DNA from 3 places in the Prescottella sp. R16 genome. Region 2 is predicted to be linked to each of the others. Evidence: riboswitches for the same ligand, from Rfam matches in the RefSeq annotation. Region 2 holds a riboswitch; each other region holds the start of a gene.
What was found. A riboswitch is a leader RNA that binds a small molecule or an ion and turns the genes downstream of it on or off. The one in region 2 is predicted to bind thiamine pyrophosphate.
Positions count from the first base shown of each region.

Region 1 (8,087 bases), 1.9 Mb from region 2:
GATCGGATCGGCCGACACGTCCCCCGGACCAGCCGTGCGGGCCGGATCCAGTTCGAGCCACGTCCGCATCCGCTGCGACGCCCACTCCCCCGGCGGAATCCCGTGCAGCCGTGGGGAACACGCGAATGCCGCGATCAGGGCGGGACCGACGGAGTGCAGCACGCCCCACCGCCTCGCGACGTCGTCGCGGTCGGCTCCGGCGTCGACGCTGACCTGGACGGCGGCGGTGTTGCACATCATGAGCTTGCCGAACGGACCGATGCTCTCGAAGCGGTCCTCCATGGCCCGGTAGCGGGGCAGTCGCAGCAGCCGGTGCGCGCGCCGACCGGCGTCGGCGGCCACCGAGATCATGCTGATCGACCGGGCCGCGAGCAGGTCCTGCAGGACGGATTCGTCGGAAGCGAGAGCGTCGCACAGCGCCGCGGAATCAGGGTGTGGCGCGCTGGAGAGTTCGATCTGACCGCCGGGTTCGACGGTGACGAGACTGCCCGACGGCAGGGGCCGGGCGGGGGAATCGGGGACCAGGGAACGGGGCGCATGGGGGCCGAGAGCGGCGGCGATCGCACCGAGGTCGGGGCGGGCGGAATCCGGTCCGTCGCACGCCGTGAGCCATTCGACCTCGGCACCGATCAGCCGCGGCGGACCCAGTTTGAAACACACCCCGCCGATGTACGCTTCGGCCGCCGGCCGCGAGGTGAGGCCGGCGGACGGTGCTGCGACAACCATGCGATCCTCCCCTCGGGAGTGGGCCGGTGTGTTCTCCTCGACAGTAGGACGCCCCTCGAGGTGTCGCTACCGGAGAGGGGAAATGCCCGAATGCTCGATCTGAACCGACTGCGCCGGGACACCCCCGGCTGCCGCGACAGGGTGTTCCTGGACAGCGCCGGCTCGTCCCTGCCACCGCAGCCGGTCCTCGACACGGTGATCGGCCACCTGCGCCGGGAGGCGGAGGTGGGCGGCTACGTCGCGGCCGACGAACGCGCCGACGCCCTCACCGCCGTCCGGACGTCGGTGGCACGGCTGATCGGTGCGGCGCCCGGCGAGGTCGCGCTCGTCGACAGCGCGACCCGCGCCTGGAACACGTTCGTGGGTGCGGTGCCGTTCGCGCCGGGTGACCGCATCCTGGTCTCCCAGGTGGAGTACGCGAGCAACGCGATCACCGCACTACGACGCGCCCACGACACCGGTGCCGTCGTCGAGGTGGTGCCGAGCACCCCGGACGGTCGGATCGATCTGGGCGCGCTCGACGATCTGTTCGACGAACGGGTCCGGCTGGTGTCGCTGGTGCACGCCCCCACCAACGGCGGTCTGGTGAACCCGGTGCGCGAGGTGGTCGAGATCGCGCACCGGTACGGCGCACTCGTGCTGCTCGACGCGTGCCAGTCGGTGGGTCAGATCCCCGTCGACGTCACCGAACTGGGTGTCGACGCCCTGTCGGCGACGGGCCGCAAATGGCTACGTGGCCCGCGCGGCACCGGATTCCTCCATGTCCGGGACGAACTCGTGGCGCAACTCGAGCCGACGTCACTGGACCTGCACAGCGCCGAGTGGACCGGCCCCGGCACGTACCGCCCCGCATCCGACGCCACGCGCTTCGAGTTGTGGGAGTACGACGTCGCGGCCCGGCTCGGTCTCGGCGCTGCCGTCGACTACCTGCTGGACATCGGAATAGATGCTGCCGCAACGGCGATCGCCGACCGGGCCGGGAAGATCCGCCGCGGCCTCGACGCCGTTCCCGGCGTGACCGTCCGCGATCTGGGTACCGACCGCAGCGGCATCGTGACGTTCACCGTCGACGCCGCCGACCCGCACACTGTCCGAGATCTCCTGGCACGACAGCAGATCACCGTGACCGTCAGCGGACGGTCCTCGACGTTGCTCGACATGAGTGCCCGCGGCCTCGACTCCGTCGTCCGGGCGTCGCCGCACTACTTCGTCTCCGACGACGACCTCGACCGGTTCCTGACCGCCGTCGCCGGGATCCGCTGACGGCGTTCCCACTGTCCGGGAACTGCCTGCCGTTCACCCCCGCCGTCGTTCCATGATCTGGGTCACACGTTTGTTCGACTCAATCAGGAGAGGACGCCCACATGGCCACTGCCACCCCTATTTCCCCGATTTCCGCCGATCAGATCACCGAATGGACCTACGAGGCGGACGTCGTCGTCGCCGGCTTCGGCGTGGCCGGGGCGGCTGCCGCGGTCGGCGCAGCCCAGAACGGCGCCGACGTCCTGGTGCTCGAGCGCACCGGCGGCTGGGGCGGCGCCGCGGCGATGGCCGGCGGCTTCATCTACATGGGCGGCGGTACCCCACTGCAGAAGGCGTGCGGGTTCGAGGACACCGTCGACAACATGAAGGCTTTCATGAAGGCCGCGCTCGGCCCGGGCACCGACGAGGCGAAGATCGACGCCTACTGCGAGGGCAGTGTCGACCACTACCACTGGCTGGTCGACGAGTGCGGGGTTCCGTTCAAGGAGAGCTTCTGGGGCGAGCCTGGCTGGGAGCCGCCGGGCGACGACGGCCTGCAGTACACGGGTGGCGAGAATGCGGCCCCGTTCAACGCGACCATCCCGCCCGCACCGCGGGGCCACGTCCCGCAGATGCAGGACAAGCACGTCAGCTCCGAGAAGGGCGGCGGCTACATGCTCATGAAGCCGCTCGTGGATACAGCCAAGGCGTTGAACGTGCGCTCCGAGTACGACATGCGGGTGCAGACCCTGATCGTCGACGCGGACGGACGGGTCGTCGGCGTGCAGGCCAAGCAGTACGGCAAGGACGTCGCCGTCCGCGCCCGCAAGGGTGTCGTCCTCGCGACCGGCAGCTTCGCTTACAACAACCAGATGCTCGAGTCGTTCGCGCCGAAGATGGTCAACCGTCCGGCCGCCTCGATCGAAGAGCACGACGGCCGCTCCATCCGCATGGCGCAGGCCCTCGGCGCGGACCTCGCACACATGGACGCCGCCGAGGTCGCCTTCTTCTGCGATCCCCAGCTGTTCATCCGCGGCATCCTCGTCAACGGCCGCGGCCAGCGCTACATCAACGAGGACACCTACCCGGGCCGCGTCGGGCAGGCGACGCTGTACGAGAACCACAACGAGGCGTTCCTCGTGATCGACGAGGCGGCGTACGAGGAGGGCATGACCCGCCCGACGTCGAGCCCGCAGCTGCGTCACCAGCCCAAGTGGGTCGCCGAGACCGTCGAGGAACTCGAAGCCGAGATGGGGCTGCCCGCGGGTGCCCTGCAGGCCACCGTCGACGTCTACAACCGGCACGCCGAGAACGGCGAGGATCCGCTGTTCGGCAAGAAGACCGAGTGGGTCAAGCCGATCGGCTCCCCCGTCGCCGCGATCGACCTGCGCGGCATGACCGGCGGCTTCACCCTCGGCGGCCTGCGCACCAACACCGACTCCGAGGTGCTGCACGTCTCCGGTGAGCCGATCCCCGGCCTGTTCGCGGCCGGCCGCTGCACCTCCGGCGTCTGCGCCGGTGGCTACGCGTCGGGCACGTCCCTCGGGGACGGCAGCTTCTTCGGTCGTCGCGCCGGAATCGCCGCAGCCCGCGGCTGACCGGGGCCGGAGCTGACAGGGGCCGCGTCGTCCGGTAAGGTGTTTCGAGTTGTCTCGGCGAGGGAACTGCGCGCACCGCACAGTCACCGTGATCGACGCGGCCACGGCTTCGTAGAGCTTGCGCTCCGGTCGTTCGTGTCCGTCCGCCCTCGCCGCGACGAACGACTGTTCAACGAAGATCTCACGCGAGTTGTAGGAGCCGTTTTCATGTCCGACGAGAATCGTCTCGTAGCGTCCGTCCGCACCGAGTTCGGTAAGGGTGCCGCCCGTCGCGCCCGCCGTGACGGTCAGGTTCCCGCCGTGCTGTACGGCCACGGCACCGACCCGCAGCACCTGAACCTCCCGGCCCGGGAGTTCGCCGCGATCCTGCGTGCACACGGCACCAACGCCGTCCTCACCCTCGATGTCGACGGCACGGAGCAGCTGGCGCTGACCAAGTCGGTCGTCGTCCACCCGATCCGCCGCCACATCGAGCACTCCGACCTGCTGATCGTCAAGAAGGGCGAGAAGGTCTCGGTCGAGGTCCCGATCGTCATCACCGGTCTCCTCGCCCCCGGCGGCCTCCTCAACGAGGAGATCTCGACCGTCAAGCTCGAGGTCGAGGCCCTGCACATCCCCGACTCGATCGAGATCTCGGTCGAGGGCGCCGAGGTCGGCGCACAGTTCCTGGCCGGCGGCCTGACGCTGCCCCAGGGTGCCACCCTCGCCGACGACGCGGATCTGCTGCTCGTGAACGTCGTCGCCGCACAGGCTGCCGAGCCGGCCGCCGAAGAGGCCGAGGCCGAGGCCTGATCGCCTTCCCCCGCTTCACGCACAGCGGCGTGCCGAGCCCCGTTCGGGCTCGGCACGCCGCTGTCGTTCGGAAAGGACACCTGCAGCTGTGAGTGACGAGACCGGTACCGCGATCGTCGTCGGACTGGGCAATCCCGGACCCCAGTACGAGAAGACCCGACACAACATCGGCTTCATGGTCGCCGACGTTCTCGCGGGACGGGTCGGCGGCAAGTTCAGCGCCCACAAGCGCAGCGGCGCCGAGATCGTCCAGACCCGGCTCGCCGGCCGCCAGGTGATCCTCGCCAAACCGCGCACCTACATGAACCTGTCCGGCGGCCCCGTCGCCGGGCTTGCCCGCTTCTTCTCCGTGAAACCCGACTCCATCGTCGTCGTCCACGACGAACTGGACCTCGACTTCGGCACCGTCCGGCTCAAGCAGGGCGGCGGTGAAGGCGGCCACAACGGGTTGCGTTCGATCAGCAAATCCCTTGCCACCAAGGACTATCTGCGGACCCGCGTCGGCATCGGCCGGCCCCCCGGCCGCCAAGATCCCGCCGACTACGTCCTCAAACCGTTCTCCAGTGTCGAACGCAAGGAACTCGACCTCGTCTGCGAAGAAGCCGCCGACGCCGTCGAACTCGTCCTCCAGCTCGGCCTGGAAGCGGCACAGAACCGGCTGCACTGAGGCTGTCGCACACATACCGTGTTCCCCACTCCCCGGAATCCCCGCCACCTCGACATGCGCGAACTCGCCCCGAGGGGCCGGAACCGGCGGTGGCAAACAAGATCAGAACAGGTAACCTGACCCCAGGACTCGACACGGGGTGCCGTTCATCGGCTGAGAGAACACCCGTCGAACCTGATCTCGATCATACGAGCGAAGGGATGCCGAGCCGTCGACGGTTCGGTGCCGTCGAGGTCACGCAACCCTTCCCTATCCTGGGGAAGGAACACCATGCACATCAACGAACACCTGGTCCTCGTCACCGGAGCCGGCCGGGGCCTGGGCCGCCACATCGTCGAAGCGTTCGCCGACGAAGGCGCTGCCGTCGTCGTCAACTACCGTTCGAGCGCGGACAACGCCCGTGAAATCGCTGCGACGATCGGCGCGGACCGTGCCGTCGCGATCGCTGCGGACGTCACGGATCGCGCACAGGTCGACGCCATGTTCGCAACCGCTCGTGAGTATTTCGGGCGTCCGGTGACCACCGTGGTCAACAATGCGCTGCCGGATTTCCTGTTCAACGGGGATGCGCGGGAGAAGGCCGACAGGATCGGTGGAGAGGCGTTCACCGCCCAGTTCGACGGCATCGTCAAGGGTGCCGTGAACACGATCCAGGCCGCCGTCCCGGGCATGCGTGAAGCCTCGGGCGGATCTGTGATCAACATCGGCACCAATCTGTTTCAGCATCCGGTGGTGCCCTACCACGACTACACGGCCGCGAAGGCCGCGCTGCTGTCGTTGACACGCACCTTCGCCGCGGATCTCGGACCCGACGGCATCCGCGTCAACATGGTGTCGGGCGGGCTGCTGCGCACCACGGACGCATCGGCCGCCACCCCGGAAGCGGTGTTCGATCTGATCGCGTCGTCGACGCCGCTGCGCAAGGTGACCACGCCCGCCGACATCGCGGCCGCGGTCCTGTTCTTCGCCTCCGACTGGGCCCGGGCGGTCACGGGACAGAACCTGGTGGTCGACGGCGGCCTGGTGATGAACTGATGGCCGAGCAGCGCACCCTGCACCTCAACGCGTTCCTCTACGGTGTCGGGCATCATTCGGCGGCGTGGCGGCACCCGGATTCGTGCGCCGAACGGATCGGCGACATCTCCTTCTTCGAAGAGCTGGCCCGCACGGCGGAGCGGGGACACCTGGACGCGGTGTTCTTCGCCGACGGTCACAGCGTCGACCCGGAGTACACGGCCGGCACCACCTGGTTCCTCGAACCGTTGACCGCGCTGGCGGCGATGGCCCGAGCCACCGAGCGGATCGGCCTCGTGACCACGGTGTCGTCGAGTTTCTACACCCCGTTCCATGCGGCCCGACTACTCGCATCGCTCGATCACATCAGTTCCGGGCGGGCCGGGGCGAACATTGTGACGTCGATGTTCGACACCGAGGCACGCAATCACGGTTTCGACCGGCTACCGGACCACGAGGAGCGTTATTCTCGCGCCGAGGAGTTCATCGACGTCCTACTGGCACTGTGGGATTCGTGGGGCGAGGACGCGCTGGTGATCGACCGGTCGTCGGGCCGCTATCTCGATGCCGGCGACATCTCCCGGGTCGACCACCGTGGCCGGTTCTTCCGCGTGGACGGGCCGTTGACGGTGCCGCGGTGCGTGCAGGGCCGGCCGGTGTTGTTCCAGGCGGGGGCCTCCGATGCCGGGCGCACGCTCGCAGCACGGCATGCCGAGGCCGTCTATTCGGTGGCGTGGGATCTGCCTGCCGCAGTGGAGTACGCATCCGATGTGCGGGCCAGGATCGCTGCTGCGGGACGTGATCCTCGGACCGTGGCGATCCTGCCGGGCTTGGTGACCTACGTCGGCCGCACCGAGGAGGAGGCGCTGGCGAAGAAAGCGGAACTGGACGCCCTCCTCGACGTGGATGCGGCGATCGCGCAGCTGGGAGTGTTCACCGGCCAAGACTACACCGGGCACGATCTCGATGCGGCAGTGGCGGACCTGCCTCCCGTCGAGGAGTTCACGGGCCCGCAGGGCCGCTACTCGACGGTGCAGCGGATCATCTCCAGTAGGCGTCCGACCCTGCGGGAACTGTTGGGCTATCTTGCGGCGGGCGGCGGCCACGCCACGATGATCGGGACGCCGGAGACGATCGCCGACCGGATCGAGGAATGGTTTCGGTCGGGGGCGTGCGACGGCTTCAATCTGATGTGCCCCACCTACCCGGCGTCCCTCGACGATTTCGTCGACCTGGTGGTTCCGGAACTGCAGCGCCGCAACCTTTTCCGCTCCGAATACCCTGGCACGACACTCCGGGACAGCCTGGGCTCGGGTAGGCCGACCGTCCGGTGACCCGGAGACTGCTCGTAGCAGCCTCCGCTACGAGCAGTCTCCGGGTTCGCCGTTGCGGCAGTCCCGCTACGGGGTCGGCATCAGCTCCTGCGGGGTGACGCTGTCCGGTTCCGGATCGGAGACAGGTGCGGGCGTGGCGGGTTTCGAGGACGGTGTGGTGCTCGAGCTGCTGTCGAGGCCGTCACCGATGTCACCGATGATGCCGACGAGGACGAGCAGTGCCGCGACGGCCGAAGCGATCACGACACCCTTGCGGATCGGCTTCCTCGGCGCCGGTTCGGGTGGCGGGGCGAACGCGGCCGCGGTGTCACCGGCGAGGAACGCTTCGTGCCCGGCCTGGGCGCGGGCGGCAAGGGCAGCGGCATCGGCTTCGGTGCGGGCACGGCGGTCACGGATCGGGCGGCCGACAGCGAGATACCAGAGACCGGCCGCGAACAGCAGGGAGATCACGGCCGAGCCGACGTCGAGAAGAATGAGGTCGACGATCGCAATCCACGTACACACGGCGGCGAAGAAGCCGGCGACGACGCGGAGATAGGGGCGGACAGTGTTCATGGCCTTCCCGATCCAACTGGGCGGAGGCCCGGTGGCCTCCTGGTCCAGGTGATTGTGGCAGTGAAGTCCGACACCCCTCGGACGCCCCGTCGTGTCAGTAGGCTGCGTTGACCCCGTACTGGGCCTGCGCGCTGGTGAAGCCGTCGTACTGCAACTGCT
Region 1 is NZ_CP130943.1:1,198,218-1,206,304, reverse strand. Features, by position in the region: gene egtA (ergothioneine biosynthesis glutamate--cysteine ligase EgtA) at 1-726, opposite strand, end outside; gene Q5696_RS05700 (aminotransferase class V-fold PLP-dependent enzyme) at 817-1,989, shown strand; gene Q5696_RS05695 (FAD-dependent oxidoreductase) at 2,091-3,566, shown strand; gene Q5696_RS05690 (50S ribosomal protein L25/general stress protein Ctc) at 3,774-4,358, shown strand; gene pth (aminoacyl-tRNA hydrolase) at 4,447-5,025, shown strand; TPP riboswitch at 5,151-5,243, shown strand; gene Q5696_RS05680 (3-oxoacyl-ACP reductase) at 5,296-6,060, shown strand; gene Q5696_RS05675 (LLM class flavin-dependent oxidoreductase) at 6,060-7,373, shown strand; gene Q5696_RS05670 (hypothetical protein) at 7,440-7,928, opposite strand; gene Q5696_RS05665 (Ltp family lipoprotein) at 8,023-8,087, opposite strand, start outside.
Region 1: it holds a riboswitch for thiamine pyrophosphate, as region 2 does, so the genes downstream of both, Q5696_RS05680 (3-oxoacyl-ACP reductase) here and thiO (glycine oxidase ThiO) in region 2, are expected to answer to the same signal.

Region 2 (8,087 bases):
CCGAGGTTGTTCGAGGGTTCGTTGCAGTCCGGGACGACCGACGACCGGCCGACGCCACGCCGCGTCGGTCACACCGTCGTCCTCGCCCTGTGGGCGATCGTGTCGGTGGTGCTCGTGTTCACGACCGTGTCGCCGTGGGCACCGCAGATCGGAATCTTCGCCGGCGGCACCGATCTGGACGTCTACCGCGACGGTGCCCGGCACGTCATGGCGGATCTGCCGCTGTACACCCAGCCCGTCGTCTACGGCCTGCTCTACACGTACACCCCGTTCTCGACGCTGGTGTTCCTGCCGTTCGGGTTGCTGCCCCTCGACTCGGACAAGTACATCTGGATGGCCGCGAACCTGGCGCTGCTGGCCGTGATCGTGGTGGCGTGCCGGCGGATGCTCGGTGAACGGGTCACCGGGGCGACGGTGGCCACCTCCGGGCTGCTGGCACTCGCGTGCACGTTCCTCGAACCCGTCCGCACCACCCTGTTCTACGGGCAGATCAACCTGGTGCTGTTGGCGCTCGTGCTGTGGGACGTCTCCCGCGGCGACCACAGCCGGCTCAAGGGCGTCGGAATCGGTATCGCCGCCGGCATCAAACTGACGCCCGCCTACTTCGTCCTCTACTACCTCGTCCTGCGTCGATGGCGGGCCGCCGCCGTCGCCGTCGTCACGATCGCGGCGACGGTCGGGGTGAGCTGGCTGCTGCTGCCGGACGATTCCCGCCAGTACTGGACGAAGACGTTCTTCGAATCCACCCGCATCGCCCCGGACACGCACCCGTCGAACCAGTCGATCCGCGGAGCCATCGCCCACGTGCTGGGCCGGGACGCCCCCGTGCTGCTGTGGCTGGTGTGCTCGGCCGTCGTCGTCGCCGTCAGCATGTGGATCGTGGTGCGGCTGCACGCCCGCGGGGAACGACTCCTCGCGGTGACTCTCGCCGGCCTCACCGCGGCCGCCGTGTCACCGTTCTCGTGGAGCCACCACTGGGTGTGGCTGGTACCGCTGCTGGTGTGGATCGTGCACCGCGCCGCGAACAATCCCCGCTGGTGGGCGGCGGCGCTCGTCGTCTACCTCGCCGCCGGAGCCTGGCCCTACCGGTGGGACGAGCACGTCGTCGTGGTGGGCCTGTTCCTGTACCCCCCGTGGTGGACGTTCACCAAGATCTTCGTCAACGTCTACCCGCTGCTCTACGTCGCGATCCTGATCGGGACCGCCGCGATCGCCTTCCGGGGGAGAACACCGGTCGGTAGGTACCCGTCGGACGCCTGACTCGGACGGCCTGTCACCATGTCCGGCATGAAGATGCGCCACCTGATCGCCGTCGTCCCCGCCGCCGTGCTCGTCCTCACCGGATGCAGCAACAGCGAGGAGGCCGCCGACCCCGCCACCACGTCCGCCGACCGGCCCGCCGCCGCCGAATCGACCGGCGACGACCTCCTCGACACCGCCGTCTCGGCCATGTGCACGCAGGTCCTGACCTACCTCGACGTGTCGGAGCAGCAGGCGGAGACCGCGGGCGAGTCCTTCGACCGGGCCGCGAAGGGCGACGAGTTCCTCGGCGAACTCAAGTCCAACTCGGGCGTGTGGGTGGCCGCCTACAACCAGCAGGCCGAGGCCGTCGGCCAGCCGACCCTCGACCCCTCCACCGCGACGTGGGAGGACATGCCCGCCGAGAGCCGCGACCTCATCGAGAAGGCCGTCGACAAGGGCATCACCGGAGACTGCTGACCCGAAGGTCAGCCGCGCAGGGCGTCCGACAGCGCCCGCGCGGCGGCCTCCGGATCGTCCGCGGCGGTGATCGCCCGCACCACGACGATGCGGGACGCGCCCGCCGCCAGTACCTCCGGCAGCCGCTCCTCGTCGACGCCGCCGATTGCGAACCACGGCCGGGTCGGCTCCGCGTCGGCGGTGCTGCGCACCAGGTCCAGGCCCGACGCCGTCCGCCCCGGCTTGGTGGGCGTCGCCCACACCGGGCCGGTGCAGAAGTAGTCGACGTCGTCCTCGATCGCCGCCAGGCTCGCCTGCGCCCGATTGTTGGTGGACCGGCCGATCACCACGTCGGGGCCGACGATTCGCCGCGCATAGTGCACCGGCAGATCGTTCTGCCCCAGATGCAGGACGTCGGCGCCCGCCGCGAGCGCGATGTCGGCGCGGTCGTTGACCGCGAGCAGCGCACCGTGCCGACGGGTCGCCGCCCCGATCACCGCGAGCGCCGCCAGCTCTTCCTTCACGTCGAGCGGGCCGAACTCGCGTTCGCCCGCCGACCCCTTGTCCCGGAGCTGGACGATGTCGACACCGCCGGCGAGGGCGGCGTCGACGAACTGCGCCAGGTCGCCGGTGTCGCGGCGGGCATCGGTGCACAGGTACAGGCGAGCGCCGGAGAGGCGTTCCCGCGGGGTGAAGTGTGTGTCGGAGGCTTCCACACGTCGAACGGTAGTCTTTACCGCGGACGAATCAACACGGGAGTCCCAGGAGCGCAGATATCGGTGCGCGGGGCTGAGAGGGGACCTGCCGGTCCCGACCGTCATACCTGATCCGGATCATGCCGGCGCAGGGAGTGAGGTGGAAACAGTGACTCGAACCCTTTCCGTCGTCGGCGGCGGTGTCGTCGGCCTGTCCGTCGCGTGGCGGGCTGCGGGCCGTGGGTGGACGGTGACCCTGTACGACCCCGCAATCGGTTCGGGCGCGTCGTGGGTGGCCGGCGGCATGCTCGCCCCCCTGTCCGAGGGCTGGCCCGGTGAGGAGGCCGCGCTCGCGTTCGGGGCGGCGTCGCTGCAGCGGTGGCCCGACTTCGGCGGCGAACTCGAACGCATCGCCGGCGTACGGCTGTTCACGTCCGACGATTCGCTGACCGTCGCACTCGACGCCGCCGACGCCGCCGACCTGCACACGATCGCCGAATTCGCGGCTGCGCAGGGCCACGAGCTGGCGGTGCTGAACCGGGCGCAGATCCGGGAACTCGAACCGTCGCTGGGACGGGGCATCCGGCTGGCGCTGCACGCCCCCACCGAACAGGCCGTCGACAACCGGCTGCTCGTGCAGGCGCTGCGGACCGCGGCCGTCGAAGCGGGCGTCGAACTGGTCGAACGTTCGGTCACCGACCTCGACGAGCTCACCACCGACCAGGTGGTACTCGCCGCCGGATCGCACGCCGCGCAGCTGTGGCCGGGACTACCGGTGCGCCCCGTCAAGGGGGAGATCCTGCGGCTGCGTGCCCGCCCCGGCGTCACCCCCGCACCGAGCCGCACCATCCGCGGTACTGTGCACGGGCGGCCGTCGTACCTCGTGCCACGGGCCGACGGAATCGTCGTCGGCGCAACACAATACGAACACGGCTACGACACCCAGGTCACGGTCGCCGGGGTGCGCGACCTCATCGCCGACGCCGAGGCGCTGATGCCCGCGATCGGTGAGTACGAGCTGTACGAGGCGAAAGCCGGTCTGCGGCCGATGAGCCCGGACAACCTGCCGATCGTCGGCCGGGCGTCCGATCGGGTGGTCCTCGCGACCGGGCACGGCCGCAACGGTGTCCTCATGACACCGCTGACCGCCGACGCGGTGGTCGCGATCCTGGACGGCGCGCCTCTGCAGGAGGCGGAAGCTGCTTCCCCCGAACGTTTTTCACGTGTGATGATGGCATGAGCGAGGTTGGAATGAGTGAGCTGATCGGGATCACCGTCAACGGCGAGGACCGGGAATTCGACGGTCCGCTGACCGTGACGGATCTGCTGGAGAAACTGGACCTGCCGCAGCGCGGTATCGCCGTCGCCGTCGACGGGGCGGTGTTCCCGCGTGGACGCTGGAACGAGAACGTCGGCCGCGGTTGGGAAATCGAGATCCTCACGGCGGTGCAGGGTGGCTGACATGGACAAGTTGACGATCGCCGGACGGGTGTTCGGCTCCCGACTGATCATGGGCACCGGTGGCGCCGCGAACCTCGCGGTCCTCGAGGAAGCGCTCGTCGCGTCCGGTACCGAACTGACCACCGTCGCGATGCGCCGCATCGACGCGGCCGGTGGTACCGGCGTGATCGACCTGCTGCGCCGCCTCGACATCGCACCGCTGCCCAACACCGCGGGCTGCCGCGGCGCCGCCGAGGCCGTGCTCACCGCGCAACTCGGCCGCGAGGCCCTCGAAACCGACTGGGTGAAACTCGAGGTCATCGCCGACGAGCGCACCCTGCTGCCCGACGCCATCGAACTGGTCAGCGCCGCAGAACAGTTGGTGGACGACGGGTTCGTCGTGCTGCCCTACACCACCGACGACCCCGTCCTCGCGAAGCGCCTCGAGGACGTCGGCTGCGCCGCCGTCATGCCGCTCGGCTCGCCGATCGGCACCGGCCTGGGCATCTCCAACCCGCACCACATCGAGATGATCGTCGAGGCCGCGAACGTCCCGGTGATCCTCGACGCCGGGATCGGCACCGCGAGCGACGCCACCCTGGCGATGGAACTCGGGTGCGACGCGGTCCTGCTCGCGACCGCCGTCACCCGGGCGAAGGATCCGGCGCTCATGGCGTCGGCGATGCGCTCCGCCGTCGTCGCCGGCCACGAGGCCCGCCGGGCCGGACGCATCCCCAAGCGGTTCTGGGCGCAGGCGTCGTCCCCGATGTGAGCCGACCCGCGAAACCGCGCCGAACTCGCAGGGTCGGCGCGGTTTCGCGGTTTTCGGGTTAGGCTCGGAAGCGTCTGCTCCGTTGGTTCCAGTGCCGGGAGGGCCTGCCATGACGACGTTGAGTACCGATCTCCTCGACCTGCTGCGCTCGGATGTCGTGGCGTGGAACGCCCGGCGGGACGAATTGCCCGACGCACCGGATCTGCACGGGCTGAACCTGTCCGGTGCGGATCTCGCCGGTGCGAACCTGACGGGCGCCAACATGGCGGGCATCGATCTGTCGGGGGCGGACCTGCGGTCCGCGGAACTCGGCGGTGCGAACCTGACGGGTGCCAACCTCACCGGGGCGGTCGCCGCGGACGCCGACTTCACCAACGCGTACCTGACCAATGCGATCCTCACCGGCGCGGTCCTGACGCTGTCGTTCCTGACGTCGACGTACATGGCGCGCGCCAACCTGGCGGGCGCCGACCTGTCCGGGGCGTACATGACCGGGGTGCATCTCGAGGACGCCGATCTCACCGGGGCCAGACTTTCGGGGGCGTACCTCGCGCACGCCGATCTGACCGGCGCGGTGCTCGAGACCGCCGACGTCTCCGGCGCCGACCTCACCGATGTGACGATGCCGGACGGCATGATCCGCGTCTGACCCGTCCCGGGTCCGGGACCGCCCCGACCCCGAGGAGTCTCGGGGTCGGGGTCAGGGTCGGGTCATCCTCGGGGATGACCCTGGAATCGACCGTGGTCCGATGCGCGGGAGGGGATGTTTCGGGCAGAGTGGTCCCCATGATTGAAGTGAGGGGACTGACGAAGACCTACGGGTCGACGAAAGCGGTGGACGATCTCACGTTCTCCGTGAAGCCGGGTATCGTCACCGGCTTCCTCGGCCCGAACGGTGCCGGCAAATCGACGACCATGCGGATGATCCTCGGTCTCGACGCGCCGACGTCGGGTACCGCAACGATCGGGGGTGTGCCCTACCACCGGTTGAAGCAGCCGTTGCGCACTGTGGGCGCGCTGCTCGACGCCAAGTGGGTGCACCCCAACCGGTCGGCGAAGGCGCACCTGCAGTGGATGGCCGCCGCGAACTCGCTGCCCAAGTCACGGGTCGACGAGGTGCTGCGTCTGGTCGGGCTCACCGAGGTGGCCGGAAAGAAGGCCGGCGGATTCTCGCTCGGCATGTCGCAGCGACTCGGTCTGGCCGGTGCGCTGCTCGGCGACCCGAAGGTGCTGCTGTTCGACGAGCCCGTCAACGGTCTCGACCCCGAGGGCATCGTGTGGATCCGCACGTTCATGCAGAGCCTCGCCGCGGAGGGGCGCACCGTCCTCGTATCGAGCCATCTGCTGTCCGAGATGTCGCTCACCGCAGAACATCTCGTCGTGATCGGCCGTGGCCGCCTCATCGCGGACACCAGCGTCCGGGACTTCGTCGAGCGGGCCTCCGAATCGTCGGTGCGGGTGCGCAGCCCGCAACTCGAGGCACTGCAGGGGCTTCTCGCCGGGCAGGGTCTCACGGTCCGGGTCGATGCGGGTACCGACCACCAGCCGGCGCTGCTGGTGTCCGGGGCGCGCACCGAGGACGTCGGCACACTCGCCGGCGCCAACGGCATCGTGCTGCACGAACTGTCGTCGCAGCGCGGTTCGCTCGAGGAGGCCTTCATGAAGCTCACCGGCGACGACGTCCAGTACCACGCGCAGACTGTTCCGCAGACCCAGGGAGGTGCGCTCCGATGAGCGTGTTGAATGCCGAGCGCATCAAGCTCACATCCACCAAGTCGCCGATCTGGTGCAGCCTCATCGCGGTAGCCGTCAGTGTCGGCTTCGCGGCGATCATGGGTGTCGCGTTCAAGGCGATGCTGCGGGACGGCGACGACTCGATGGGCGAGTTCTCGGTCGCCTTCACCCAACTCGGTGCCGCCCAGTTCGGGTCGATGCTGATCATGATCATGGCGGCGCTGGCCGTCACCACCGAATACCGGTTCGGGGTCATCCGCACCACGTTCCAGGCGATCCCCGACCGCACCCGCGTCATCGGCGGCAAGGCCCTGCTGCTCGCCGTCGTCGCCGCGGTGCTCGGCCTCGTCATCGCGTTGCTGTCGTTCCTGGTCGCGCAGGCCATGTCCGGCCTGTCGCTGTCGCTGTCGGACGGCGACAGCCTCCGCGAACTGTTCGGCATCCCGATCTACTACGCGCTCCTGGCGGTCCTCGCGGTCGGGGTCGGTACGCTGCTGCGCCAGTCGGCCGGCGCCATCGCGCTGCTGCTGTTGTGGCCGCTCGTCCTCGAGAGCATGGGCACCCTCATCCCCAAGGTGGGCCACTACTTCGTCGAGTTCGGGCCGTTCAACAATGCGTCCCACTTCCTCAGCGGCAGCGGGAACGGCAGCTTCCACTGGGGGCCGTGGGGCGGGCTGCTCTACTTCGCGGTGTTCGTCGCGATCGTCTTCGGTGCGTCCCTCGTCGTCGTGAACAAGCGCGACGCCTGAGGACACGACTGAGCCACGAAGCGCCCGGCCGGAATCGATTTCCGGTCGGGCGCTTCGTCGTCCGGTACCGTCGCGGCATGCGCACCGTGGCGGCAGGCATCCTCGGGTTGCTGCTGGTGACCGGGCTGGTGACCGGGTGCAGCGACCCCGACGGCGTCGACGCGCCCGTGGACGGGCCCGGCCTGGCCGCGGCCGTCGACCTCGGCGCGGCGTTCGGTGATCTGGAGCAGTTGCAGCGCATCGCGGACGAGCACGACGGCAACCGGGCCGTCGGGACACCCGGCTACGACGCGAGCGTCGACTATGTCGTCGGGCAGCTCGAGGACGCCGGATTCGATGTGGACACACCGGAGTTCACGGTCGACACGTTCACCGTGCACACCGAGCAGTTGCGGGTGGCCGGCCGCGACGTGCCGGTGACGGCACTCGGGTACTCGCCGTCCACCCCGCCGGGCGGCCTGACCGCGCGGCTGGTGCCGGTGCCGCCGGGGGAGGCGTCCGGCTGCGACGCGGGCGGCTACGACGGCCTCGACGTGGCCGGTGCCGTCGTACTCGCCGACCGTGGCGGCTGCCCGTTCACACGGAAACAGCAGGTGGCCGCGGATCGCGGGGCGGCGGCGATCCTCGTCGCCGACAACGTCGACGAGGACCTCATCGGCGGCACTCTCGGCGGACGCGACGACGCCCGTATCCCGTCCGCCGCCGTCACGAAGACCGACGGCGCGGCACTGCGCGGTGCACCGGACACCGTCGACGTCACCCTCGTTCTGGACACCACGACGGAATCGGCGGTGTCCCGCAACGTGATCGCGCAGACCCGGACCGGGGACGACGGCAACGTCGTGATGGCGGGCGCCCACCTGGATTCGGTGCCGGACGGGCCCGGCGTCGACGACAACGGTTCCGGGGTGGCGGCGCTGCTCGCGTCGGCGCGGGCGCTCGGGGTGTCGCCGGAGGCCACGAACGCGGTGCGGTTCGCGTTCTGGGGTGCCGAGGAGG
Region 2 is NZ_CP130943.1:3,824,980-3,833,066, reverse strand. Features, by position in the region: gene Q5696_RS18010 (glycosyltransferase 87 family protein) at 7-1,260, shown strand; gene Q5696_RS18005 (hypothetical protein) at 1,288-1,719, shown strand; gene thiE (thiamine phosphate synthase) at 1,728-2,414, opposite strand; TPP riboswitch at 2,441-2,565, shown strand; gene thiO (glycine oxidase ThiO) at 2,554-3,633, shown strand; gene thiS (sulfur carrier protein ThiS) at 3,630-3,854, shown strand; gene Q5696_RS17985 (thiazole synthase) at 3,856-4,605, shown strand; gene Q5696_RS17980 (pentapeptide repeat-containing protein) at 4,715-5,254, shown strand; gene Q5696_RS17975 (ABC transporter ATP-binding protein) at 5,392-6,339, shown strand; gene Q5696_RS17970 (ABC transporter permease) at 6,336-7,088, shown strand; gene Q5696_RS17965 (M20/M25/M40 family metallo-hydrolase) at 7,166-8,087, shown strand, end outside.

Region 3 (8,087 bases), 2.2 Mb from region 2:
GCCGGACCCGCATCGGGTTTCGCGGTCCAGGCGATGCCGTTCGAGACGGTCCCGGGGCTGGGGGGTGCTGCCGCCGCCGACCGGGTGATCGCCAGGGCGGGGGTGAGTGCCGCGACGGCGACGAGTGCCGTCGACAGGATTCGCTGGACGGACGACGACCGATTGCCCATCGGGGATACCTCGTTACTGCGTACTGACCGGCGCGGGAAACGTCGCCTTCCGACGACTGCGCCGCAACAAAAGGGTAACGGGGATGTATCGATCCGTCGAGGGGCGGCAACGGGTGGTTCCGGATCGAGAGAACCGACCGTTTCCTATTGTGACGCAAGAGGTTTCGTGCGACGTGCGTGGTCGACGAGTTCCGGTGCTCCCTAACTGTGCACCGGGGTCGTGCGCCGCAGGAGCGCGATCAACTCGCCCTCGATCGCCGCGAACTCGGGGGACGTGACGATCGACAGGTCCCGGGGCCGGGGCAGATCGACGACGACGTCGCGGCGCACGGTCGCCGGCCGGTCGGACAGCACGATCACGCGGTCGGACAGGAACACGGCCTCACGGACGTCGTGGGTGATCATCAGTACGGTCCACCGGTCCTGGAGCCACACGTCCTGCAGCCAGGTCTGCATCTCGGTACGGGTGAGGGAGTCGAGAGCGCCGAAGGGCTCGTCCAACAGCAGCACCGGGCGGTCCTGGACGACGGTGCGCAGCAGGGCCGCGCGTTGCCGCATACCACCGGACAGTTCGTGCGGGCGCGCGTCCTCGAAGCCGGCGAGCCCGAAGCGGGGGAACAGTGCCGCCGCCCGGGCCCGGGCCTGCTTGCGCGGGATCCGCTGCACCTCGAGGCCGAGGGTGGTGTTGTCGAGGATCGAACGCCACGGCAGCAGCAGATCCTTCTGCGGCATGTGGGCGCACGTCGGGGCGGTCGCGGTGCCGGTATCCGCCGTCTCGAGTCCGGCGACGACGGCGAACAGGGTGCTCTTGCCGCAGCCGCTCGGCCCGATCACCGACACGAATTCGCCGGGCCGGACGGTCAGGTCGATGCCGTCGAGCACGCGGCGCGGGCCGAACGACTTGGTGACGGACGACAGGGCGACGATCGGCTCAGTCATGGCGGTGTCCTCCGGAGGTGTGACGGATCCAGGGCGCCACGACCCGCTCGATCGCGAACGTGCACAGGTACAGCGCGACGCTGATCGCCGCGGTCACGAGCACGGCCGCCAGCACGAGGTCGGTGCGGAACGAGTTCTTCTGCACGCTCATGTAGATGCCGAGCCCGGCGGTGGCACCGACGTATTCGGCGAACACCGCGCCGACGACGGCGTACGTGATGCCGATGCGCAGCGCGGTGAAGAACCGGGGGAGTGCCGACGGCAGCCGCACCAACCGGAACTGCTGCCACCGGGACGCGCCCATGCTGCGCAGCAGTGCGCCGGCGTCCCGGTCGGTGGACGCGAAGCCCTCGATCAGCCCGATCGCCATCGGGAAGAACGTCACGAGTGCGATCACGAGGATCTTCGGCAGCACCCCGAAACCGAACCAGATGATCATCAGTGGTGCGATCGCGATGATCGGCAGTGTCTGCGAGACCACGAACAGCGGCACGAGGGCCCGCCGCAGCCACGGGGAGAAGTCGACGAGGATCGCGAGCGCCCAGGCCACCACGAGCGACACCGCGAACCCGAGCAGCGTCACCTGCAGCGTCGCCCACGCGTGGACGGCGATGTCGTCACGGTGCGACCAGCCCTGACCGAGCACCCGGGCCGGTGAGGGCAGCACCTGCGGGCGGATCCCGCTGACGCTCACATAGATCTGCCACGCGGCGACCAGCAGCGCCGCGACGACGGCCGCGGGGAGCAGTCGGCGCGCGGTGCTACGCGAGGTACTCATCGGTGAAGTACGTCGACCAGTCCGGTTCGACGGTCAGCGGCGCGCCGTCCGGGCCGGCGAGCAGGCCGTGTCGGAACAGGAATCCGGAGTAGCCGGCCCACTGGTCGAGCCTCTGGGTACCGACCCGTCCGTCCGCGTCCAGCATGTAGTCGGCGGCGAGCATCCGCTGGCTCTCGCGGACGAGGGCCTCGTCGGTGAAGACACCCGGGTTGGCGTCGATGAGGGCCTGCGCGCCGCGATCGGGATCGTCGGCGGCCGTCTGATAGCCCCGTTGCAGCGCCTGCACGAATGCGCGGGCCTGCTCGGGATGCTCGGCGAGCCACTTCTCGTTGCCGTTGACGACGATCGCGTATGCGTCCGGGAAACCGAAGTCGGTGTAGTGGAAGTAGCGCATCGGGGTGCCGCGGTGCTCGGCCTCGATGCCCTCCCACGCGAAGTACGACACCGTGAAGTCGGCCTGCCCGCCGTACACCGCCTCGTACGCCGACGTGCCGAGCACGACCGTGTCGAAATCGCCTGTGCCGCCGTCGTTCCGGATCACCTGACGCAGCGTCTCCCGCTCGCCCGGATCGCCGAACCCGGCGTAGGTCCTGCCGTCGAGATCCTTCGGGCTCGCGAGGTCGGCCCGATCGGCCTTGACGCCGATGCCAGTGGCCCAGTGCTGCATCGGCGCGAGCACCGACACGGTCTGCGCGCCGGCGGCCCGGGCGAACGTCGCCGAGTCCTGGAAGCTGATCCCGAACTCGGCGTTGCCGGCGTCGACGAGGGTGTCGGGGGCGGTGTTGTTGTACGGCAGCACCTGCACGTCCAGGCCGGCGTCCGCGAACCAGCCCTCCTGCAACGCCACGAACAGACCGGTGTGGTTGGTGTTCGGCGTCCAGTCCAGGGCGAACCGGATCGTGTCGTCGGACTCGCCCGACGCCGTGCACCCGGTGAGAACACCCACCGCCGCCACCACGATCGCCGACGTCGCCAGGGCGCGGCGCAGCCGCGACATCGCGCTCACGACGCGGGCCACGGCTGCGGGTGCAGCGCGGTGTCCCAGAACAGGAACTCGTAGCGGGCCGCGTTCACGAAGGCGCGGATCATCGCGTCGCGCTGCTCACCGGTGGCGGCGTCGGCGGCCGCGTCCACCAACCGTCGTGCGGTGTCGACGGATTCGTGGAATGCCGGGTCGTCGTACGTGGTGACCCACTGCGCGTACGGGTGCGACGGATCGGCAGCGAGCACGTCGTGTGCGCTCGCGGCGAGACGTCGTCCGACGACGGCGTAGATCCAGAAGCACGGCAGCACCGCGGCCGCCCCCACCGGGTACGGTTCGGTGGCCGCGGTCGCCGTCAGATACGACACGTATCCGAGGCAGGCCGATGAATGTTGCAGTGTCTCAGTGCTTTCCGGGAGAAGTCCGCCGGAGAGCAGGTTCTCGTGCAGCTCCGATTCGACGACGGCGGCCGTCGCCGCCGACGTCGCCCAGAACGCCGAGGTCTGCGGGTCCGGGGACTTGGCGGCGAGCAGCGCGAGCGCCTTCGCGTACTCGGCGAGATACAGCGAGTCCTGCTCGATGTAGGTGCGGAACACGTCGAGCGGCAGCGTGCCGTCACCGAGCCGCCGCAGGAACTCCATGTCGTCGATCTCGGCCCGCAGGGACGCAGTGCGCTCCCACAGCAGATCGGTGAAGCGTCCGCCGTCGGCGGATGCAGGGGTGGATACAGATATGTCGTGGACAGGCGTCGTCATCGCCGTGACATCCCTTCGTCAGCATTACCTGAGCAGGTTCTCCGGGTGTGATCTCAGCCCCGCTCTGTGCGGAGCACCCCGTGTCGGTGAACGAGCCGACCATAGCACCGCCGGATTGGTACGTTGGCAGACGGCAGCCCAGGGGGCCGGTGGGCACCCGGAAGGTCAGGAGGTCGGGCCGTGGAACCAGTGGACGTACTCGACGCCGGCCGCTCCGAGCGGCCCGGCACGGTCGTCGCCGACACGACGTACGGCCCGGTTCGCGGGCACGGTGACGGCGCCGTCGTCGCCTGGAAGGGCATCCCGTACGCCGCGCCTCCGGTCGGCGACCTGCGGTTCCGCAGCCCACGGCCGCCGGAGCCGTGGAGCGACGTCCTCGACTGCGCGGTGTTCGGGGCGATGGCGCCGCAGGGACACGACACGTCGGTACCGCTCGATCCGTCGATGCGGATCGACGAGGACTGCCTGACCGTCAACGTGTGGGCACCGCCCCCGGACGGTGAGCCGCGTCCGGTGATGGTGTGGATCCACGGCGGCGCGTACTGCCTGGGCTCGTCGGCGCAGGCCGTCTACGACGGTCGCCTGCTCGTCGAACGCGGCGACATCGTGCTCGTGACGTTCAACTACCGGCTCGGGGCACTGGGTTTCCTGGATCTGTCGTCGCTGTCGACGGCGAACCGGACATTCGAGTCGAATCTCGGGTTGCGGGACCAGATCGCGGTCCTGGAGTGGGTACGCGACAACATCGCGGCATTCGGCGGCGACCCGGGTGCGGTGACACTGTTCGGGGAGTCGTCGGGCGGCGGATCGATCACGACGCTGATGACGGTGCCGCGGGCCGAGGGCCTGTTCCATCGGGCCATCGTGCAGAGCCCGCCCGCGACGTCGGTGTACGGCGCCGAGCGGGCTGCGACCGTCGCCCGCCGCTATCTGGAACTGCTGGACCTGCCGGCCGAGGGGGCCGGGGACCTGATCGGTATGCCGGTCGACGACCTGGTGAAGGCTGGGGACCTGCTCGTCGACGAGATCCCCACCCGGGTGCCGGGCACGCTCGCGATGGCGCCCGTCGTGGATCGTGATCTGGTGCCGCACTACCCGGTGGCGGCATTCCAGAAGGGGCTCTCGCACCGGATTCCGCTCATCATCGGCTCCAACAAGGACGAGGCGTCGATCTTCAAGTTCATGCGCTCGCCGCTGCTGCCGGTCAGTTCGGAGGCCGTGCAGCAGATGTTCACGGGGCTGGCCGAGGACAACCCGGATCTGTCGCCGGAGCGGCTCGCCGAGATCGCCGCCGCCTACCCGGATGCGACGAAATCCCGTGGGGTACTGGCGCTGTCGCGGGACGCGGCGTTCCGGATGCCGGTGCTGTGGGTGGCCGACGCGCACAGCCGGCACTCCCCGACGTGGATGTACCGGTTCGACCACGCCACCCCGATGCTCAAGGCGGCGCGGGTCGGGGCGGGGCACGCCACCGAATTGCCCTACGTGTTCGGCAATTTCGGCACCCTCAACCCCGACCCGACGTTCTGGCTCGGTGGCCGCAAGAGCACACTCGAGGTGGCGGGACGCGTGCAGCGCCGCTGGCTCGCGTTCGCGCGGCACGCCGTTCCCGCAGCCCTCGACGGGTCCAAACACTGGCCCCCCTACACCGAGGGCACCCGGTCGACGCTGCTGATCGACAACCACGACAGCGTCGTCGTCGACCCCGACCACGACATGCGGATCGCGTGGGGGGACGAGGTGATGGGGTTCAGCTGAACTGGATCAGTGCCCGGTCGGCTCGATGCCCAGTTTCTCGTACGCGGCGGTGCACAGCGCGACCACCTCGACTCGGATCGACGGCCGGTCGGTGACCTCACCGATCCACGGCACCCGCACGGTCTTCTCGACGCCGTCGACGGTGACGGTCCACTCGCCGGCCGCGGTGTCGAGCCCCGTCATGCGGGCATCGGTGGCGGTCGGCTCCGCGAAAGCGCGGACGATGTGCAGGTTGTCGCCGGTGTGGTCGTCGTTCATGTGCTTGGTCACGGCGGCGACGACGGCGGCATCGAAGGTAGTCATGACGGTGAGCCTAACCTCACTGTCGGTGGCTTCCGGTCGGCGTCCAGTTCCCGCAGCACCGGCAGCGTGAAACACACGGCGGCAACGGCCACGACCGGCACGGCGAGGACGAAGAACGTGGTGCGGACACCGAGCTGATCGATGAGCGGTCCCGCGAGCAGGAATCCGAGTGGCCCCGCGGCATAGGCGGTGGAGGTCATCACGCCGACGACGCGTCCGCGCATGTGCTCCGGACTGCGGGTCTGCATGGCCCAGTTGGCGATCGGGCCGACGGGCCCGTACACGAGGCCGATCGCGACGGACAGTGCCAGCAGCACCCACAACGGAGGGAGGAATGCCATGCCGAGCATGGACAACCCCAGGCCGCTGACCGCGATCAGCATCAGGATGCGGCGCTGGAGAAAGGGCGCCAACGCGCCGTAGGCGAGGGCTCCGACCAGCCCGCCGACGCTCATCGCCATCAGCACCCAGCCCAGTTGGGCGGGTTCGTTGCGGTCGGTGAAGTACTTGGGGAACAGCACCGATTCGATCGGCAGGTACAGCGCGACGATTGCCATGTCGACGAGGGCGAGGGTGCGCAGCAGGCGGTCGTTCCACACGAACCGCAGGCCCTCGAGCGTGCCCGTCCACATCGATTTCGGCCGGGTCGCGTGGTCGGGGCGACCGGCATGTTCGAGGCGCAGGAACGCGATCGTCACGATCGACAGCACGAAGCAGACGGCGGTGACCCACAGCGTGCTCTCCGGGCCGACCAGCGCGATCAGCAGACCGCCGATGCCGGGTCCGACGAGATAGGCGACGTTGTAGTTGGCCTCGTACAGGCTGTTGACCCGGTCGAGACGCCAGCCGGCGGCCGTGGTCGCGGCGGGCAGCATCGACTCACGCGCCGAGATCCCGGCCGGGTCGAACGTGGCGCCCAGCGCGGCCAGCACCGCGAGCACCGGCACCGACAGACCGATGGTTCCGGCGACGACCGGGATCGCGGCCACCGAGAGCGCCGACAGCGCGTCCGACACCAGCGAGGTGGGCCGCCGGCCGAACCGATCCACTACGGTGCCCGAGAACAGGCTCGCGAGCAGCAGGGGCAGTGTGGCAGCCCCCGCGACGATCGCCGCGTCGGTCGCCCGCCCGGTCTGCTCGAGCACCAGCCACGGCAGGGCGACGATGACGATGCCGTTGCCGGTCGCCGACAGCAGCGTCGCGACGTTGAGCAGGATCAGTGGTGTGAGTCGTCGGGTCGTCGTCTGGTGGGGGGTGCTCACGGCGCGGGCTTTCGGTCGATCGGGCGTCGAATCGAAGCTAACAGCGCGACCGGAACCCGCGCGAGCGGATTTCCTCGTCTACTCCCGGGTGCCGATCGCGGTCACCGGGTCCTGCCGCATCGCGGTTCGGGTCGGGATCGCGATCGCGGTGAGTCCCAACAGGACGGTCACCCCGAGGATCAGGGCGTAGACGGCCGGGTCGACGCTCGGGATCGGACGCCCCGAGACCGCGGCCGCGACACCCGCGAGCGGGGGCAGCGCGATCACCGACCCGACGACTGCCGCGACGGTCACCACGATCACCGATTCGGTGCGCATCATCCGGCGCACCTGCCGACTGCTCGCGCCGACGAGTCGCAGCAGCGCGAACTCGCGACCCCGTTCGGCGGTCGCGAGCACGAGAGTGTTCACGACGGCGACCGCGAGATAGCCGAGCAGAACTGCGAGCGCGACGATGCTCACCCACGCCTGCGTGCGACGCTGTTCCTGTCCGGCGGTGGCGAACTCCGCGCGATCCGCGACCGTGACGCCGCCCATCGCGGTGACGGCGGTGCGGGCCTCGTCGACCCGTCCGGGTTCCGTGGAGACGAGCAACATGTCGGTCAGTCCCGTCGTGGTGTGCGCGCGGACCTGCGAGATCGGCAGCGTCACGTCGCCGAACCCGAGGCCACGGCCGTACGTCGCGACGACGGTCGGGGTGACGAGGGTGCCGTCGCCGAGGCGCAGAGGGACGGTGTCGCCCACGCGGGCGCTCATCGAGAACGCGGCGTCGGTGCTGAGCGCGACGGTGCCGTCCCGGAGCTGCCCCAGGTCGCCGTCGCGGACGTCGAGGTCGAGGGTCGACGGCGTGGCCGCAGGATCGACGCCCTGCACCGGGTACGCCGTGGTGGACGGCGACTCGCCGCCCGTCGTGAACAGGGCCTGACTGCGGGCGATCGGATTGGCCGCGCGCACAGCGGGATCCGCCTCGATCGTGTCGACGAGGTCGGGAGCCAGTCCGGCGGGAGCGGTGACGACCAGGTCGGCCGTGATGCCGGAGCGGGACTGATGGTCGGCGGCCGCGGCGACGGTGTCCTGGGTGAACAACTGCACCGAGCCGATCGCGATGGCGAGTGCCAGCGGGGTGATCGCCGCGGCCAG
Region 3 is NZ_CP130943.1:1,486,187-1,494,273, forward strand. Features, by position in the region: gene Q5696_RS07030 (chymotrypsin family serine protease) at 1-170, opposite strand, end outside; gene Q5696_RS07035 (ABC transporter ATP-binding protein) at 372-1,109, opposite strand; gene Q5696_RS07040 (ABC transporter permease) at 1,102-1,887, opposite strand; gene Q5696_RS07045 (ABC transporter substrate-binding protein) at 1,871-2,884, opposite strand; gene Q5696_RS07050 (TenA family protein) at 2,890-3,624, opposite strand; TPP riboswitch at 3,618-3,715, opposite strand; gene Q5696_RS07055 (carboxylesterase/lipase family protein) at 3,814-5,382, shown strand; gene Q5696_RS07060 (DUF2470 domain-containing protein) at 5,389-5,685, opposite strand; gene Q5696_RS07065 (MFS transporter) at 5,682-6,947, opposite strand; gene Q5696_RS07070 (FtsX-like permease family protein) at 7,026-8,087, opposite strand, start outside.
Region 3: it holds a riboswitch for thiamine pyrophosphate, as region 2 does, so the genes downstream of both, Q5696_RS07050 (TenA family protein) here and thiO (glycine oxidase ThiO) in region 2, are expected to answer to the same signal.